Regions from separate parts of the Pantoea sp. GABEPS69 genome, predicted to be linked through region 3. Evidence: predicted binding sites of a transcription regulator. Region 3 holds the regulator's gene; each other region holds the start of a gene.

Region 1 (2,264 bases), 990 kb from region 3:
CGCAGTGAAACAGCAGATGCGCCTGGCCGTCGCGCAGCTCGCGCGTGATCCACTTCGACACCGGCGCGCCCGACGCTTTCGGCATCGCCGCCAGCCGCCACAGCTTGCTGACCGATTCGAACCAGCCGAACTGGCGGTTAAGCTGCAGCAGATTGCGGTGCAAACGCATCAGATCGACGCTGCCGGTCTGCTCGCTGAGGGCATTGATCAGCCCTTCCGCCAGCCCGCGCAGCGCGTCGCTCAGCTTGAACAGGCGCGCGCAGAGGGCCAGCAGCTCTTCAGGCAGCTCGCCGAGCACAAAGCGAAACTCGCCCGGCTGGTTGTCGGCGGGCAGCAGCGGATTGAGCGCCTGGCTCAGCGTCGTCAGCAGCTCGCGCAGCTCCTCGCAGTGCGCCTTGAGACGCTCCGGATTGCTGAGCGGCGGCGGCGATTTCGGGCGCATCTGCGTCATAATGCCCTCTACCAGCCGCACGAAGAGATCGAGCTGCAGGCTGCTCCAGCCGGGCGTGATGTCGGCGCTCATCTCCAGCGCGTCGCGCGCCACCTCCGGCAGATGGTGTCCTTCGTCCAGCACCAGCATCAGGTGCTTCGGCGGCGGCAGCACCGACTCGTTCTCCATCGCCGCCATCACCAGCGCATGGTTAGCCACCACCACATCCACCTGCTCGATTTCACGGCGGGCGACGAAAAAGGGGCATTCGCGATACCAGCGGCAGTGCGCGCCGAGGCAGCTCGCCTTGTCGGTCGAGAGGCGCTGCCACAGGCTGTCGCTGATATTCTCTTCGCTGTGATCGCGCAGTCCGTCCCACGCGTAGCTGCCGAGCGACTTCTCCAGGCGACCGCACTGCGTTTGCTCCTCCTGAGTGCTGCTTACCGCCTCGTCGTCGAGATAGAGCAGCAGATCGCCCTGCTGGTCATCGCTGGCGGCCAGCGCCGCCAGATTGCGCGGACAGACGTAGCGCCCGCGCCCGAAGGCGGCGGTAAAGGTAAGATCGGGAATGATCTTTTTCAGCAGCGGCAGATCTTTGGTAAAGATTTGATCCTGCAGCGCCACGTTGGCGGTGCTGACGATCAGGGTCTTCTCTTCGGCGCGGCTCGCCGCGATGCCGGGGATCAGGTAAGAGAGGGTTTTGCCGACGCCGGTCGGCGCTTCAATCGCCAGATGGCGCGCGTCGTCGCCCGCCAGACACTTCGCCACTTCAGCGATCATCTGGCGCTGCGGCGCGCGGGGAATAAAGTCCGGCACCTGCTGCTGTAGCGCCTTATACCACTGCGCTATCTGGCTTTTTATTGCTGCTGTCAGGGCCATAGTCGTTTACCGCCGGGTGAAAATGGCCTGTATTTTTACACAGTAATCCGCCAGCGTCAGCTTCGGGGCGCATTTTTTCGCGCCGCCTCGAGGAATTGCGCAGCGGAAAAATCTTGCCGTAGCCAGCGGCCGGGCTTCAGCGCTATGGTGTCGCATCACCGCCGTTCTCCTGAGGAAGAAGAGATGATTTTCCCCCGCCGCGCCTTTGCCGCTCTCTGCGCCCTGCTGCTCTGGTCGACGCAGGCCGCCGCACAGTCGCCGACATATCAGCTGGAGCAGGTGGTGGAGCTGAGCCGCCACGGCGTGCGTCCGCCCACGCCGGGCAACCGTAAAGAGATTGAGGCCGCCACCCAGCGCCCCTGGCCAGTATGGAGCACGCGCGACGGCGAGCTGACCGGCCACGGCTACGCGGCGGTGGTCAATAAAGGGCGCTGGGAGGGCGAACATTATCGCCAGCTCGGCCTGCTGACGGGCGGCTGCCCGCAGCCGCAGGATATATACGTGCGCGCCAGCCCGCTGCAGCGCACCCGCGCCACCGCCGAAGCGCTGGTGGACGGTGCCTTTCCCGGCTGCGGCGTGCCGGTGCATCACGTTATGGGCGAAGCCGATCCGCTGTTCCAGACCGACGCCTTCGCCGCGACGGCGACCGATCCCGCTCAGCAGCGGGCGGCGGTCGAGGCGAAGGCGGGCGATCTGGCCGCGCGCCAGCGGGCGCTGCAGCCCGCCGTCAAGGCGCTGAAGCAGGCGGTATGTCTCTCCGACGCCCACTGCGCGCTGTTCGATCAGCCCTGGCAGATCCGCCAGAGCAAAAGCGGCCACGCCTATATCGCCGGCCTGAGCGTGATGGCGAGCATGGCGGAGACGCTGCGCCTCGCCTGGAGCGAAAACCTGCCGCTCAGCCAGATCGCCTGGGGCCATATCACCCGCTCCGCGCAGATCACCGCCATTCTGCCGC
Region 2 (2,264 bases), 2.0 Mb from region 3:
GACGCTGTCGCCGCTCAGCCTGTGGATCAGGCTGCAACGCCCGATGCTACTGCCGTACAGCCTGTGGATCAGTCCGCGACGCCTGATGCAGCAGCGCCCCAGCCCGCAGAGCAGAGCGCGCCCTCGGACGCGGCCGCTCAACCCGCCGATCAGGGCGCTGCGGCAGGCACTGCCGCCGATGCGCAACCCCAGGCGCAGACACCCGTGGCGGATGCCGCTGCCCAGCAGGCCAGCGCGCAGGCTGTTAACGCTGCTGTTCAGGAAACGGCGCCCGTAGCCGATTCCGGTAGCGCTGCGCCGTCGTCCGCTCAGCCCGCCGGGAATGAGGAGCAGAGCGACTTCAGCGCAGGGGTAAAAGATTTCGGCGCCGCTTTTGATTTCGTACAGCAAGGGATTGAGCACCTGGGGACGGCGGCCCGTAAGGAGCTGTTTGAACTGGCGCGTAAATATCTCTAATGACTGAGCGCATAAGGCACTGAAAGGGGACAACGCGTCCCCTGTTTTTTGATGAAGAGGGCGCTTCTGGCGGTGTAGCGTAAACGCTGGGCTAAAGAAGAGAAGGCGTAGAAGCCAGAGATCGAGAGGGTCAGGCGCCACTTCCGAATATTCTTAAGGCGGCTTCGTTATATTCCACTACCTTTAATCATTCACGCGAGATATTTATTGGTTAAAACAGCAAAAGGAAAAACAGCATGAGTGATTCAGTGGAAACGAAAAGCAAAACTGACTACCTGCGCGATGTGACCTCGCAGCTGAAAGAGATGCGCCACTATGCGCAAACCAATACCGAAACGCTCTCCAGCCACTGGCTCGCGTTCGATGCCGGCGAATATAAAGATCCCGAGTTTGCCGGACGTATCGATGCGCTGCTAAACAAACAGGGCACGCTGCTGGATGATTTAGACGCCGCGATTCAGGATATCGAAATCGCTATCAACCACAGCGAGCAGGAGAAGTAATCCTGCTCAGTCGGTGGTCGGCGCTTAGTCGGCCACCAGCCACATTTCCGCCTCGTCAAACATCTCTTCGACAATGCGCGCCACCGTAGCCTTATCGTTCTTGCTCAAATCGGTTTCGATGGCGTTGCGCTCCATCGGCTTTACGCGCACCTCAATCTCTGGGAAGACGCGCTGAACGCGCTTTTCCAGCTCCCGTAAAATCATCTCGCGCGCGCCCGGCAGGCCGGCTACGTTACGCTTATCGTAAATCAATTCCACAAACATACTGGTATTCCATACAGGGAAGAAATTCGCTGGCACATCATACTGTAAATCCAACCAGTGACAAGCCTCTCAGGCGCATTGAGCGCTTTTTTTTCGGCGTAATACGCAAATTCGTCTCAGATAACAAAAGTGGGAAGATCAAAGGGGAGCAAGAAGGCGAAGAGAGCGAGAAAAAAATCAAACCTCTGGAGGTGGAAATCCAGCAACACCTCCAGAGGCGGTGCAAGCGCACCATTCGTTCAAGGACAATCACGACCGAAGTCGTCCAGTAAAGTTATACAAGTTTTATCTTCTTGTACAATTTAATCCTGATTTATTTTACTGGTTGGAGGTGTTGTCGCGATCGGCCGCTTAAAGCTCGTTTTTGATGCAGAACTCTTCCCAGGTCATTCCCAACGATTCAGCATGCGATTTAAGATAATTTTCAATGGCTTCGGCGGCCACCGCTTTATCCGGCTCGGCAAGCTGGATAGAGAAGATCATGCCGTCGAGATTTTTCTGGCGCAGGAAAGCGGCGTAAATACGTTCCGCATGCCATTCGCGCAGCTGGCGCAGCGACATATTGGCATGGCGCGCGTCGCTCTCCGTCAGTTCATCGAGCGCGGCCTGAAAATCGGCATGAGCGGTAAAAAACATCTCGCGCGCCTGCGCGTAGTAGGCTTCTGGCGTTTTCATAAAGTTTCCTGAAAGATTAATTGCGGTGCAGCGCGCCAGTGTAACTCACCCTCCAGTCCTTGTCAGGACGCCGTTAAACGGGAGGGCAGCGCAAAAAAAGTGGCCGCGCGAGGCGAAGCAGGGCGTAGATAGCTTGCGGAAAGCAGGCGAAAAATTATAACTTAGCCGCCATTGAAGCGATCTCAGGGATTAATGATGAAAAAGTGGATGCTGACGACGGCCGCGCTGGCGCTGGCCGGCTGTGCGCAAATCAACAGCTATCAGGATGCGGTGCAGACGCCGGCGCCCGCCAGCCTGCAGGGCACCTGGCAAACGGTCGGCCCGCAGAGCGGGTTGCGCAGCGATCGCGCGCTGGGCAGTCTGATC
Region 3 (2,264 bases):
CGAGCAGAATATTGACCGCGTTGCCCACCACCAGCAGCACAACCGGCGCGCGTGCATACTGCACGCCCAGCAGCCAGCCGAGGATCACCATGTTAGCCAGCGTCGCCGGCGCGCTGAGCCAGCGGATATCAATAAAGATCGCGGCCTGCTCCTGCACCTGCGGATCGCCGCCCGCCAGCCGACCTGTCAGCGCGCTGAGCGGCTCGCGCAGCAGGATAAACAGCAGGCCCGCCAGCAGCGCCATCAGTAGCGGCTGCGTCAGGGCGCGCGCCAGCGCCTGCGTATCGCGTGCGCCAAAGGCCTGCGCGGTGATGCCGGTGGTGCTCATGCGCAGAAAGAGTAAAAGCATAAAGACGAAGCTGGTCGCGGTCGCGCCAATCGCTACGCCGCCAAGGTAAACCGGACTGTCGAGATGGCCGATAACGGCGGTGTCCACTAGGCCAAGCAGCGGTACGGTGATATTGGAGAGGATCATCGGCAGCGCCAGCCGCCAGAGTTGTCGGTCGTCAGCAGAGAAGAGACGCATCAGCCGGTCCATGCCTGAAAACGTAAAAAGAAGCGAGGCGGCCCCGGCGCGACATTAGCCGCAGGAGGCGCGTGAAAAGATTATCGTACAGACGCCTGACGAAGGGATGCAGGCGTCTGAAGGCCAGCGGTCAGAGCCACTCGCCGTTGCGCACCACGCCTACCGCCAGACCTTCGACGGTCAGCGACTGCGTGCGGGTGTCGACGATAATCGGCTCGAAGTCGTTGTTTTCCGGCAGCAGATGAACCACGGTGCCCTGCTTTTTCCAGCGCTTTACCGTGACTTCGTCATCGATGCGCGCCACGACGACCTGACCGTTACGCACATCCTGCGTTTTATGCACAGCCAGCAGATCGCCATCCATAATGCCGATATCTTTCATCGACATACCGGCGACGCGCAGCAGGAAGTCAGCAGAGGGCTTAAACAGGTCGGGATCGACTTTGTAGTGCGTTTCAATATGTTCCTGCGCCAGTAGCGGCTCGCCGGCGGCGACGCGGCCGATTAGCGGCAGTCCGTTGGACTCTTCCTCTTCCATCAGCAGGCGAATGCCGCGTGATGCGCCGGAAACGATCTCGATAACACCTTTACGCGCCAGCGCTTTAAGGTGCTCTTCGGCGGCGTTGGGGGAACGGAACCCCAGCTGCGAGGCGATCTCCGCACGCGTTGGCGGCATGCCCGTCTGGTTGATATGGTCGCGAATCAGGTCATAAACCTGTTGCTGCCTGGTGGTTAATGCTTTCATCCCGCCCCCTGGTTGTTTATACAGTCGCTGTGAGTATATACAGGTATTGGCGAAATGAAAACCAAAACCCAGGGAAATAACAGCCGTTTGGGCAATTCTGGAAAGGCTATCGCAAATGGGTCCAGAGCAGCGCGATCCAGACAAACAGCGCCAGTATGATAGCGAGCAAGACGGCGGCGGAACCCATATCTTTCGCCCGCCCCGCCAGCGGATGCCGCTCCTGGCCGATGCGGTCGACCACCGCCTCAATGGCGCTGTTAAGGATCTCGACGATGATCACCAGCACCACCGATCCGATCATCAGGATGCGCGCGACGGAGTCGACATCCAGCCAGCAGGCGATGACGATGGCGACGATGGCGGCCGTGGCTTCCTGACGAAACGCGGCCTCATGCTGCCAGGCGGCGCGTAGCCCCTGCCACGAGTAGCCTGCCGCTTTCACTATCCTGAGTAAACCGGTGGTATTACTTGCCATTGCGAGGGAACCCTTTTAGTTGTTTGACGTCAATGTCTGGGCCAGGTGCGTTTGGCACCACCACAGATCTTCGCAGCACTTTCTGATATGCTTGCGGCGCTTTGCTAACAAGAGGCTTCATGTTGTCTATGTCAGGTTGGCGTAAACTTTATTATAAATTGTTGAATTTACCACTTTCCATTCTGGTAAAAACGAAGGCTATTCCGGGCGATCCCGTCTCCGAACATGGACTCGATCCGACGCGGCCGATTATGTACGTGCTGCCATACGATTCCAAGGCGGATTTGCTGACGCTGCGCCAGCAGTGTCTGAAGCATAATTTGCCCGATCCGCTGTCGCCGCTGGAAATCGACGGCGCGCTGCTGCCGCGCCACGTGTTTATCCACGATGGCCCGCGCGTATTCCCCCATTTCGGGCCGAATACGGAATCGGTGAAAATTTTCCACGAGTATCTCGATCTGCACCGCAACAATCCTCAGCTCGATATCCAGATGCTGCCGGTCTCGGTGATGTTCGGG

The links. Region 3 encodes LexA, which represses DNA repair genes until DNA is damaged. Its sites were predicted from a motif close to TNCTGTATGTACATACAGNA; they were not measured.
Region 1: the regulator LexA is predicted to act here: its motif matches at 1,335-1,354, upstream of dinG (ATP-dependent DNA helicase DinG).
Region 2: the regulator LexA is predicted to act here: its motif matches at 1,264-1,283, upstream of PVE98_RS07975 (DinI-like family protein).

What each region holds. Positions count from the first base shown of each region.
Region 1 covers NZ_CP118618.1:2,746,227-2,748,490, forward strand. Annotated here, with positions in the region: gene dinG (ATP-dependent DNA helicase DinG) at 1-1,309, opposite strand, end outside; gene PVE98_RS13440 (histidine-type phosphatase) at 1,493-2,264, shown strand, end outside.
Region 2 covers NZ_CP118618.1:1,628,239-1,630,502, forward strand. Annotated here, with positions in the region: gene PVE98_RS07965 (hypothetical protein) at 1-456, shown strand, start outside; gene PVE98_RS07970 (hypothetical protein) at 693-959, shown strand; gene PVE98_RS07975 (DinI-like family protein) at 984-1,223, opposite strand; gene PVE98_RS07980 (DUF6388 family protein) at 1,575-1,898, opposite strand; gene yedD (lipoprotein YedD) at 2,094-2,264, shown strand, end outside.
Region 3 covers NZ_CP118618.1:3,735,688-3,737,951, forward strand. Annotated here, with positions in the region: gene dinF (MATE family efflux transporter DinF) at 1-526, opposite strand, end outside; gene lexA (transcriptional repressor LexA) at 657-1,271, opposite strand; gene PVE98_RS18200 (diacylglycerol kinase) at 1,378-1,746, opposite strand; gene plsB (glycerol-3-phosphate 1-O-acyltransferase PlsB) at 1,875-2,264, shown strand, end outside.